Regions from separate parts of the Psychrobacillus sp. NPDC058041 genome, predicted to be linked through region 1. Evidence: predicted binding sites of a transcription regulator. Region 1 holds the regulator's gene; each other region holds the start of a gene.

What was found. The regulator Rex, encoded in region 1, represses fermentation and respiration genes when NADH is low (regulators of the CRP and FNR family bind a similar motif). The targets are predictions, from matches to a motif close to TTGTGAAATATTTCACAA.
Region 2: the regulator Rex is predicted to act here: its motif matches at 2,287-2,304, upstream of ACFVR1_RS06615 (AtpZ/AtpI family protein).
Region 3: the regulator Rex is predicted to act here: its motif matches at 2,150-2,167, upstream of ACFVR1_RS03130 (cytochrome c oxidase subunit 2A).

What each region holds. Positions count from the first base shown of each region.
Region 1 is NZ_JBHVRO010000008.1:68,790-73,080, reverse strand. It holds gene ACFVR1_RS13715 (CPBP family intramembrane glutamic endopeptidase) at 1-154, shown strand, start outside; gene tatC (twin-arginine translocase subunit TatC) at 473-1,216, opposite strand; gene ACFVR1_RS13705 (twin-arginine translocase TatA/TatE family subunit) at 1,234-1,428, opposite strand; gene ACFVR1_RS13700 (redox-sensing transcriptional repressor Rex) at 1,522-2,163, opposite strand; gene ACFVR1_RS13695 (ABC-F family ATP-binding cassette domain-containing protein) at 2,427-4,291, shown strand, end outside.
Region 2 is NZ_JBHVRO010000003.1:302,526-306,816, reverse strand. It holds gene atpF (F0F1 ATP synthase subunit B) at 1-381, opposite strand, end outside; gene atpE (F0F1 ATP synthase subunit C) at 512-736, opposite strand; gene atpB (F0F1 ATP synthase subunit A) at 805-1,515, opposite strand; gene ACFVR1_RS06620 (ATP synthase subunit I) at 1,542-1,916, opposite strand; gene ACFVR1_RS06615 (AtpZ/AtpI family protein) at 1,923-2,141, opposite strand; gene upp (uracil phosphoribosyltransferase) at 2,360-2,989, opposite strand; gene ACFVR1_RS06605 (serine hydroxymethyltransferase) at 3,497-4,291, opposite strand, start outside.
Region 3 is NZ_JBHVRO010000002.1:121,400-125,690, reverse strand. It holds gene ACFVR1_RS03140 (dynamin family protein) at 1-1,147, opposite strand, end outside; gene ACFVR1_RS03135 (chemotaxis protein CheX) at 1,606-2,058, shown strand; gene ACFVR1_RS03130 (cytochrome c oxidase subunit 2A) at 2,232-2,354, shown strand; gene ACFVR1_RS03125 (cupredoxin domain-containing protein) at 2,509-2,985, shown strand; gene ACFVR1_RS03120 (b(o/a)3-type cytochrome-c oxidase subunit 1) at 2,987-4,291, shown strand, end outside.

The sequences.
Region 1 (4,291 bases):
ATCGGGGTTTATATTCGCTTTTATTTATCACAAGACGAAACGCATTATGGCATCTATGATTTCACATATGCTATTAAACGGGTTTGTTGTCCTCTTTCAGTTTTACGGTGAATCGATACAAAAATTTCTTGAAACATACTCCCAAATGCCATAAGAAAAGCAAAAGCGCCCAAACCTATTTCCAATCGTTTCCGGAGAGCTTTGGACAGTCTTGAGCTATATCATTACCGAAAGCTATAGAAGAGGCAGGTCGTGACTGACGTCACGACCTGCCTCTCTTTTCGATAATCTTACGGCTGTCGTCTGTCCTTCACTCTCCTCCAACTCCTGCGAAAAGCTCGTCGCAAAAATTAATTTCGCTACGCTCAGTCCAGGGTCAGATTTTAAAAAGAGATTTGATGAATGTCAAAGCATAGGGACTAATTGACAAGACATAAAAAAGCCTTCGACCATTTGGTCAAAGGCTTTTTTGTTATTCCATTTCTTTCATTTGCTCCGCTAGTAAATACTTACGGTATCCAATTCTCGAAATTCCAACACTAAGTTCATATAGAAGGAAAAACGGTACCGAAACGCATAAGTGAGACACTATGTCTGGTGGAGTGATGAATGCAGCGATTACAAATAAAACAAAATATGCATATTTTCTAACCTTTACCATCATCATCGGCGTTATTATTCCAAGTCTTGTTAGAAATAATAAGACAACAGGCAACTGAAATACTATTCCAAAAGGAATAGTTATTTGAAATAGAAAGTTAAAATATTCATTAATTCCAATAACTTGTACAATACCAAGATCACCTGATAGCTTCGTCATAAAATTTATAATGTATGGAAATAATACAAAATAAGAAAATGACATCCCAGCCAAAAACAGGATAAATGAATACGGAATATAGCTAAGAGTAGCCTTTCTTTCCTTTTCATGAAGTCCCGGACTCACAAATGACCATAATTGATACGACAGTACTGGAGAGGTAATTATTAAAGCTATTATAACAATGACTTTTAAGTAAATCATTATTGGGTCGGTTACTTGAAATGCATTTAATGTTAAATCTTTTGTATGCACATTATGTTGCAAAAAATGAATAAGCGGTTCTGCTAGAAAAAAACTTCCAGCAACTGCAAGAACAAAAAATACAACAGACACCCAAAGACGTTGTCTAAACTCTTCAATATGTTCAATAATAGTTAAATCTCTTTGATTCATTGGACATACATCCTAACTTACTTGTCTTCTAAGTTCTTTGGTTCTTCCTTTTTTACTTCGTCTTCCTCATCATCAGTAAGACCTTTAGTAGCATTTTTAAACTCACGTAAAGTTGTACCCATTGCTTTACCAAGCTCTGGCAACTTTTTTGGACCAAACAATAATAATGCTACGATACCAATGAAAATTAAACTTACTGGACCTGCACCCATGTAAGGCACCTCCTCTTGTAGTATAAGCTTATCTTACAACAAAAATAGTCATATGGCTATTTCTTAACACATGAAATATGTGACATTTTTAAGTCATTCTGAATGTTTGTTACGTATGAGATAAATAAGTGTTTGCACTTCGACAGACAGATCAATAGTATGTACGCGAATCGTATCTGGAACACTTAGTCTAACAGGAGTGAAGTTTAGAATACCCGTTATTTGTGTTTTCGCCAATCTATCAGCTACCTCTTGTGCAGAGCGACTTGGAACTGTGCATATAACTAATTCTATGCCATATTCAAGCAGTTTCTCTTCCATTACACTAGGGTTATAAACTGGAATATCACTTTTCATCATGCCTCCAACAGGAGCTTTTGTATCGAAGGCAACGACAATTTTTGTATTATGGTTCTTTTGAAAATTATATTTAAGAAAAGCCGTTCCTAAACTACCAACTCCAATTAGTGCAACGTTTGCCGCTTCGTCTTGATCGAGTGTTTTCCGAAAAAACTCCAATAAGTTAGCAACATCATATCCGTAACCTTTTTTGCCAAGAGCACCAAAGTGTGAAAAATCTCTTCGAATCGTAGCGGAATCTATTTTCATCGCATCACTTAATTCTTGAGATGAGACTCTTTTATGTCCAGCATTATGAAAGCTCTGTAAAAATCTATAATATAAAGGAAGCCTCTTTGTTGTTGCTTGAGGTATTTTCGGTAGTTCAGGTTTCATAAAAACACTCCTATTTCATTGTTTAGAAATGCGCAAAAAGCTCATGCCTACTTCGATAAGTAGATGTTCCTCTTTAAAGAATCATTTTTGACATCAACGAGCAACGACTTATGCCAGCTGCATGAGCAGGAGCACAGTTATCTTCTCTTATCGCATTCGAATCGATTATAACGAACTAAACATTCATCTCATTATAAAGCTATAGCGTTGCAACGACAAGACCTATCTATTACACTTAAGATAGAATTGAGGTGCGAATCATCGTGATTGTTTTACAAGTCAATCAAGTAACTAAATCCTTCAACGGAGAAGATATATTAACAAACGTAAAATTAGAAGTTCAAGACCGAGATCGGGTCGCTCTCGTTGGCCGAAATGGCGCTGGAAAGTCTACTTTACTTAAAATAATTGCTGGAGAAATGTCCTATGATTCCGGCGATATTATTATGCCAAAAAACATTCGATTAGGATATCTTGAACAACATGCAGGACTCGAATCAAAGCTCTCCATTTGGGAGGAAATGAAGTCAATATTTAGTCATCTTATTGATTCTGAAAAAGAGCTTCGTTCCTTAGAATCGCAAATGGCTGATCCTTCCGTATACGAGGATTCAGAAGCTTATGCTCGAGTAGCCGCGACATACGACGAACTACAACTTGCTTTTAATGAAGCAGGCGGTTATAGATTTGAATCAGACATCCGCTCTATCCTACACGGCATGCAATTCTTCCCAGAAGATTACGATAAACCTGTACAAGCACTATCTGGAGGACAAAAGACAAGACTTGCACTTGCAAAAATGCTACTTAGCAAACCAGATCTGCTTATTTTGGATGAGCCTACAAACCATTTAGATATAGCGACACTAAACTTCCTTGAAAACTACTTAAAAAATTACAGTGGAGCAATTTTAATTGTTTCCCATGACCGATACTTTTTAGATCAAGTAGTGAACTTCGTTTATGAGGTTTCTCGCCACAATGTTACAAGGTATGTTGGAAATTACAGCAGTTACTTAGATCAAAAAGCTAAGAATTATGAACGAGATAAAAAGTTGTATGAAAGACAACAAGAGGAAAAAGCGAAACTAGAAGAGTTCGTCAACAAGAACTTAGCTCGTGCTTCTACAACAAAAATGGCTCAGTCAAGACGCAAAGTCATAGAAAAAACGGACTGGATGGATTCACCAGACGGAGATGAAAAATCAGCTAATTTCGGATTTACAATTGACCGTCCAAGCGGAAACGATGTACTTCGTTTGGAAGAAGTTTCTGTCGGATATCCAAACAAAACCGTTTCCTCCAACATATCTTTTTCTGTATATAAACAAGATCGCATTGCACTAGTTGGTCCAAACGGAGTTGGTAAATCTACCTTACTGAAAACCATTATGAAGCAGCTTAATAATGCAGATGGTAAAATTCAATACGGCACAAACGTCCAATTTGGATATTACGATCAAGAACAAGCGGCACTCACTGGCAATAAAACAGTACTTCAAGAACTTTGGGATGAATGGCCTCTGATGAATGAAAGAGATGTCCGAACAGTATTGGGACGTTTCCTATTTAGCGGGGACGATGTTCAAAAAACAGTTTCTACTTTATCTGGTGGAGAAAAAGCAAGACTTGCCCTTGCAAAATTAATGCTATTAAAAGCAAACACCTTAGTTCTTGACGAACCTACCAACCACTTAGACTTAGATAGTAAGGAAGTTCTTGAAAATGCATTGCTAGAGTTTCCAGGAACAATCCTCTTCGTATCTCATGACCGATATTTTATAAACAGAATTGCAACAAAGGTTATAGAGTTATCTAATAACGACGCTGCTCTTTTCTTGGGTGATTACGATTACTACTTAGAAAAGAAAGAAGAATTAGAAGAAATTGCGCAAGAAAATGCAACAATTGTAGAAAAAGCAATAGTTGTGAAGACAAGTACTTCTACTATTGATAAAGAAGCGAAGAAAAAAGAGCGCCAACTTCGACGTCAACTAGAGGAGCTAGAAAGTCAAATTCCGGTTGTCGATTTAGAAATTGCTTCTATTGAAGAGAAACTTTGCGATCCAGAAATTTTTCAAGATCATGAAGCAGTCCAAAAGTTGCAACTAGAGTTGGACAGTTTGAA
Region 2 (4,291 bases), on a different contig from region 1:
TTTTTCTGTATCGATTTCACGGATAGCAGATTCTTTCAAACGCGCAGCTTCAGAACGAGCAGTCGTAATAATTTCTTCACGAGATACTTCGCCTTGCTTCTTCGCATTTTCTACAATCGCTAATGCTTCCGTACGCGCTTCTTTTAATAAGTCACGCTGTTCTTCAAGTAAACGAGCTGATTCTTGGCGGCTATTTTCAGCTGCTTCGATTTCGCTTGCGATTAACTCTTCACGTTGAATCATAATACCCATTAGTGGACCCCATGCTACTTTCTTCAATAATACTAAAAGTAGAACGAAGAAGAATAATGTAGCAAAGATATCCAATGTGTTAAACCCACCATGGTCAGTAGCACCAAGTACAAGGTAATCAAAAGACACGATTGTTTCACTCCTTTCAAACGCTATTAAGAGATATTGCTTCTATAAAGTAAAATTGTGTTCATTGTTTTCTAATTCATAAAGAGAATGGCGGAATCAAGCTCCGCCATTATAGACTTGTCTATGTTTATTATTTGTTTAATACGATGAATGCGATAACTGCTGCGATAATTGGAATCGCCTCAACTAATGCTACCCCGATGAACATAACTGTTTGTAAAGCTCCACGTGCTTCTGGTTGACGAGCGATACCTTCTACTGTTTTTGAAACGATTAAACCGTTACCAATACCTGCACCAAGTGCGCCTAAACCGATTGCTATAGCTGCTGCTAAAAGACCAACTGAACCTATCATTGTGTAATTTCCTCCTTGGAATGTTGTTTGTTTTTATTTCTTTCTGTTTAGAAATCTAAACAGTTATATTAATGGTCTGCTGACACTTTATGTGACATATAAACCATTGTTAACATAACGAAAATGAATGCTTGGATTCCGCCGATAAATAGCGAGAAACCTTGCCATGCCATTGCAGGGATAATTGCTCCCACAAAGCCAAAAATGTTTGATGTTGCTAATCCTGCAAGTAGTCCTAGTAGAACTTCCCCTGCATAGATATTTCCGTAAAGACGAAGACCGAGTGTCAACGTATTTGCGAACTCTTCAATAATTTTTAAAGGTAATAGGAATGGAAGTGGCTTTAAGAAGTCTTTTCCGTATTCTTTAATACCTTTCATTTTGATACCATAATAGTGCGTTAATAGTAGAATCATTACTGCAAGTGTCATCGTTACCGTAGGATCTGCTGTTGGAGATTTCCACCAAAGCACACCATCATACGATATGGAGAATGGAAGCCCTAATACGTTTGCTACTGCAATAAACATAATTAATGTTATTCCAAGCACATGAAACCGTCCACCTGTTTTCCAATCGAAGTTACTTTTAATAATGCCTTTCACGAAGTCCATAATCCACTCCATGAAGTTCTGCATACCAGTTGGTTTCAGTTTCAAGTTTCTTGTCGCAATATATGCGATTAAAAACACGATTAGTGTAGTAACAGCAAGCATCAATATGTTTGACCAGTTACCATACATCCCTAGAAACTCGAATTCTGGATTTTTATGTTCCACGATTGTTTCACCTCTCTTTCACAATCTCATAGTTGGTTTTTTGTATAAAACATAATCCGCTCTACGATAAGTAGAACATAGGGAATCATTAATCCAATAACAGTGCTTACTAGATGGATATACTCTGGAAGGGCTAGGGCTATTGCAACGGCTGCTACGCCAGATGCGAAGCGAAATGTCGTACCAAGACCTGCTCGTCCTTTTCCATCTGTTAACACACGATCAAATTTCTCCATTCTGCGTACTAGAATCCAGAAATTATACAGACCAAATAAAGAACCTAGAGCTAAGCCCGCAAAAATTGTCGAATATGGGGTAAATCCCCAACCTAGCGCACATGCTGCGAGCAAAAAAAATATGTACTTTCTTTGCTTCGTATAGATACGTTGCATTTCATGCATAGGTTTTTAGTCTCCTGAATCATATTTTCGAATGGTAGTAATAATGGCAAACACACCAACCGTTAGGCCAGTAAGAAGACATATTACTAGAAATAATGGAGTGGTTCCAAAAATACTGTCTACCCACATTCCTGTGAATATACCTATTAGAATAGAACCTACAAGCTGTGAGAGAATCGCAGAATACATTGCTATCCCTTGTAAAGGACGTCTATTTGGACGCATAAAAGAATCCTCACGTTTTTTCTTTTACAGTAAAAACTGTGAATCTAGTAGAAAGTTGATACGACAAGTATTTCAAGCATGAAACCCCTATCATTTTATATCCTTTGTAAGCATACAATAGGGGCAATTTGATGTCAATTAGAAGTAGTGAAATTCTTCACAAATACCGTCTATTTGACATCTTATCGACAAATTTAAAGTAGGAAATAACTATTTTTTTATTTCGTTCCAAACAAACGATCCCCAGCATCTCCTAAACCAGGAACAATATAGCCGTGATCATTTAGTTTTTCATCTAATGCAGCTATATATATATCAACATCTGGATGAGCTTTTTGTAACGCCTCTACACCTTCTGGAGCTGCAATTAAACACATAAATTTAATATGTGTTGCACCACGTTTTTTTAACGAGTTCACTGCTTCAATAGCAGAACCCCCAGTTGCAAGCATTGGATCAACTAAGATGAAATCACGATCTGCTACATCTGCAGGAAGTTTTACATAATATTCAACTGGTTGTAAAGTTTCTGGATCACGATAAAGACCAATATGTCCAACTTTTGCAGCCGGAATAAGCTTTAATATTCCATCAATCATTCCAATTCCAGCACGTAATATAGGCACGATTCCTAACTTTTTACCTGCCAACACTTTGGATTTTGTTTTTTGGACTGGAGTTTCCACTTCTGTTTCTTCTAATGGTAGATCGCGTGTAATTTCAAAAGCCATTAACGTAGCAACCTCATCTACAAGTTCCCGAAATTCCTTTGTTCCTGTGTTTACATCACGGATATATGTAAGTTTGTGTTGAATAAGGGGATGATCAAATACAAATACTTTTGTCATGTGGCATTTCTCCTTCTCGTTTTAGTTGCAATTCTATTAATTATAACAAAAAACACTGGTCACATACTAGCAATCCTTCGTTCTTACTATTTCGTCTATTTGCTGGACGTCATAGGTTTGTAAAAAAATTGTCCTTGACTGTCTGCAATAGCTTTATTTCGTCCTCTTCATATTTTGCCCAATAGTCTTTTTATAAATTCATTTGAAAATAAAATCTTCAATAGGAAAAGAAACTTCTACAATCTTGAATAAAATTTGAGTAGTAGTCCGACGAAAGAATGGTTTAAATGGTGAGAAAATGCTTTATGGTCAGAAGACTTTTTATATGGACAGAAAAAATTTTATACGGACACAAAGTTTATCTATCCGGTCAGAAATAATTTTATCTGGACAGAAAGGTAGGAGAGGCTACTAGTATAGAAGAAAATAATGTATAAAGTGAACAAAAATTTTAAAGGCAGTTGGAATGAGCTCATCCCAACTGCCTTCTTTAATATTATTAATCTATTAATTATATAATGGGAATTTTGATGTTAAAGTAGCAACACGCTCTTTAGCTTCTTTCATTACTGCTTCATCTTCATGGTTATTCAAAAGCTTAGCAATAATAGACGCGATTTCTTTCATTTCTTCCTCTTTAAATCCACGTGATGTAACAGCTGGCGTACCAATGCGTACTCCAGATGTAATAAATGGACTAGCTGTATCAAAAGGAATAGTATTTTTGTTGACAGTAATACCTACTTCGTCAAGTACATGCTCTGCTACTTTACCTGTTAAGCCTAAAGCTGAAACATCTAATAACATAACGTGATTGTCAGTACCACCAGAAACAATACGAATACCTTCTGCTGTTAAACTATCTGCTAGTGTTTTAGCATTTGCAATTACTTGTGCTTGGTAATCTTTAAACTCCGGTTGTTGTGCTTCACCAAATGCTACTGCTTTTGCAGCGATAACGTGCATTAGTGGACCACCTTGAATTCCCGGGAAAATCGTTTTATCAATTTTCTTTGCGAATTCTTCTGTTGTTAGGATTAATCCTCCACGAGGTCCGCGCAAAGTTTTATGTGTTGTCGAAGTGACGAAATGTGCATGCGGTACTGGGTTTGGATGAAGACCTGCTGCAACTAGACCTGCGATATGTGCCATATCAACAAATAGGTAAGCACCTACTTCATCTGCAATTTCACGGAATTTAGCGAAGTCAATTGTACGTGAATACGCACTTGCTCCAGCTACAATCATTTTAGGTTTATGTTCTAATGCAATTGCACGAACATTTTCATAATCGATTGTTTC
Region 3 (4,291 bases), on a different contig from region 1:
TTTCTTCTTCTGTTTTCTTTTTGCTTCCTAAAAATCCTACTTTAAAAGAGCCCTGCATGCTTTCTGCGAATAATTTGAGGGAGTCTCGCATTTCATATGGCATTATAGAGGCATTTTCTAAAATATCTTTCCGTTTTTCTTCAAAAGCTTTTTTCCAAAGAGTTAGATCCTGAAGTTCTATCTGCTTTTGAGATATTTTTAATTGTTCTTTTATCTCTTCTTTATTAGTCCATTCATCTTCTGATAATTGATCTTCAAATGTTTCTAAACAAATTTCCTTTTCATCTTCTAGAAACTGCTTATGTTCATCCTTTAACTTCTCAAGAGTAGCATTTGCAGAAGTAAGAAAATAGTGTTCTTTATTCTGAATTGAATGTTGGACGATTTGTTGTACTTTTAAAAAGTCATTATGTACGAAATTTTTATCTTTTAAGGATGTATAGAAAATATCTTTTGGCTCGACTGCCCAAGCTTTAAATGCGCTCGATACTGACTGTTTAAATGCATCAAACGATAATTCTTCTTCTCGGTGTTTGTCTACTTGGTTCACTATTAAATACACATTTTCGTTGTAATGAAGTAACTGCTTTGTAAATTGAAAATTAAGCTCTGACTGTACATGATTATAATCCATCACATAAAAAACAATATCCGCCAGATGAAGTGCAGATTCAGTAGAAATTCGATGAGCATCATCTGTAGAATCGACACCTGGAGTATCCATAACTGTTATCCCCTCAGGCAAACGAGATCCTGAATGACCAATTTCTATTTGAGAGACTTTACTTCCGTCTTTTGAGTATTTTTTTACCAATTGAATATCATAATGACCTGAAAATTTTACAGGTGCTCTGTCAACAAAGTGAACAAGCGCATAATTTTCAACCGTCTTTTGTACAGTCACAATATTTGCGGAAGTTGGTATCGGACTTGTTGGAAGTAAATTTTCATCAACTAATGCATTGATCATACTAGATTTACCAGCTGAGAAATGCCCTGCAAATGCAATTGTAAACGTACCTTTTTCGAGTTTATCAGCAAATAATTTTGCTTTTGCATATCTTTCTTCATCTTTATCATGTTGAAACAAAGTAGCAAGTAATGCATTTTGCTCTTTTATATTATTTAGCTCTTCAATATTAACCATTTAAAAGTAGATCTCCTTTATAATTCGACAATATATGCCTATCATAGCAAAAATATAAGGAACGCAAAAGCGTTCCTTATATTTTTTGCGACGAGCTTGCGCAAGAGCACATTTTTTAACACAAAAGTATTCTTTTGAACTTATCAAGTTGTAATAAGCATAAAAAAAGATGACTCAATTTGCCTTTCCTAAAGAAGAACAAATGAAGTCATCAATGTTTAATACTGTTATTTTGCATGCGGAGTTGTTGAGCGTAAAACATAAGCTGTAACCCCACTATATAATAAGATTGTTGATGCAATTAATAAAAGAATCATACGAATCGTCCCTTCAATTGAACTTGAAATTCATTCTCATTTAAATAATAGCACAGTATTTCGACATTTTCTACATAAAGTATTCATTTAGGATCACTTTTATGATAAAATTAAGCCATCTTTACTAGATGGAGGGAAAGAATGAGTGAGTCAAAACACATACAAACTATACTAAATGGAACAATACAATCATTAAAATCTGTAATCCCTCTTACGATGGAAATAAAATCCCCTTCTTTAATGGTGCAACCATTTGAGCAAAAAGAAATGGCTGTTCTTATAGGGATAATTGGGGATGTTAAAGGACGAATAATTATAGATTCTACTGCCAATTGCTTCTCATCTATTGGTGCTACTATGTTTGGCATGCCACTAGAAGGTGAAATGCTAGAATCGTTTACAGGTGAGTTAGGAAATATGATTGCAGGTAATTTATGTACTTCTGTTGCGGGAAATGATGTTGAAATCGACATTACCCCTCCTACAGTAATTGTTGGAACCACTAAATTATTTGGCTTCCAGCATGCTTTTAAGCTACCTGTCGAAATATCTGGCATTGGTGATTTAATGATAATCTTAACAATTGACGAATAATTACTTACAGGGACTTTCACTTAGAGAAAGTCTTTTTTTATTTGTTTACGCTTCTCTTTTCTTCACATTTAATTCACATTATCCCCTTCAATTGTGACATTTATCACATCATCTCACTCTATTTCTATTTATTATTAATTACACAGGAACTCTTTCCCAGGAGGTGTTAGTAAATGTCGAAAAAACACGAAAAAAACCCGGATTTGAAAGGTACATTGTATTCTGTAGGATTTTTAGGTGCATTCATTTTAGTTACTTGGTTCTTGGCTTTTTACTTGTTTATTGATCGATTTTAACTCCAATAAAATACTTCTATTAGGTACGAGTTTAAAATTGATAACACTTTATAGGTTATTCTATTTATTCTATCCGCTTCTGAAAACAGAATTTAAAAAGATTTCTATCTGAAAGAAATTAAGTTGTATTTAATTAAATCGGAGGTTTAAAATGATGCATATTCATAAGTATGAAAAATGGTGGTTAATATTTGGTGTTAGCTCACTTGTATTATTTTTAGTTGTGGTTGGTTTTAGTGCATTTCATTATGGCTCTCACCCGCCAAGTGCAAAAGTGTATGTTGATCCTGAAAGAGTGGACGAAATTGCGCCATTCAATAAGCCTGGTGTCCATAAAGTAGAAGGTAAAGACTGGGATTATGAAGTTGTTTTTGTTGCTTCGGCATTTTACTATAATCCTCCTGAGATCGATATTCCTTTAGGCTCAAAAGTTAAGTTTATTGCAACTACAAAAGATGTAGTGCATGGCTTTGAGGTAGCCGGTACAAATATTAACATGATTCTTGAGCCAGGTTATGTATCTGAATATGTAACAACAGTCGATAAAGCTGGTGAATACTTAGTATTATGTAACGAATATTGTGGACTTGGGCATGCTTCCATGACTTCCATGTTAAAGGTGGTAGAGTAAAATGACAACAATTTCAGAAAGAGCAAAAGAGCTTGTAAAAGTTGATAAGAGAGATGGGAAATTAGCACTTGCACATATATATGTTGCATTTATTGCATTAGCAATTGGAGGTCTCTGTGGTCTTTTACAAACATTAGTCCGTTCCGGTCAATTAACGCTTCCTTGGGGAATTAATTATTATCAAATTTTAACTGTACATGGTGTTTTACTTGGTCTCATTTTAACAACATATTTTATTTTTGGTTTTCAAATAGCTGCAGTAAGCAGAACTTCCGGAACATTAACAGACAAGCAACGTTTATTAGGCTGGATTGGTTTTTGGACTATGACGATTGGAACTGCATCAGCTTCAACAATGGTGTTGCTTAATAAAGCAACTGTATTATATACGTTTTATGCACCATTACAAGCACACTGGATATTTTATGTTGGATTAGCACTTGTTATTGTTGGTTCGTGGATAGGTGGATCCAGTCAAATTTTAAAATATGTGGAATGGCGTAAGGCTAATCCAGGACAATCAAGTCCCCTTCTTACTTTTATGGTTGTTGTGAACTTAACAATGTGGATTATATGTTCTTTAGGTGTGGCTGCTGAGGTTTTGTTCCAGCTAATTCCTTGGTCTTTAGGATGGGTTGATAAAGTAGATGTATTACTGTCACGTACATTATTTTGGTATTTTGGACATCCTCTTGTTTATTTTTGGCTATTACCAGCATATATGATTTGGTATGTAGTTATTCCAAAAATAATTGGTGGAAAAATTTTCTCCGATTCTCTTGCTAGATTATCATTTATTTTGTTCCTTTTATTTTCAATTCCAGTAGGATTTCATCATCAATTAGTTGAACCTGGAATCAGTTCTTTTTGGAAATTTTTGCAGGTGGTCTTAACTTTAATGGTAGTTATTCCTTCCCTTTTAACTGCTTTCTCGATGTTTGCAACTTTTGAAACTCGTGGACGTGCATTAGGTGGTAAAGGATTATTTGGATGGGTAAAACAATTACCATGGGGAGATGCACGGTTTGTAGTTCCTTTTATCGGAATGGTTGCATTTATCCCTGCCGGTGCGGGTGGTATTATAAATGCTTCTCATCAAATGAACCAACTAATCCATAATACGATTTGGGTAACAGGTCATTTTCATTTGACTGTGGCAACTACAGTTGTTTTAACTTTTTTTGGAGCATCCTATTGGCTAATCCCTCACCTTACAGGAAGAGTCTTTACGAAACAAATGAATCGACTGGCAATAATTCAAGCTATTGTATGGACAGTTGGGATGTCAATCATGTCAGGTTCCATG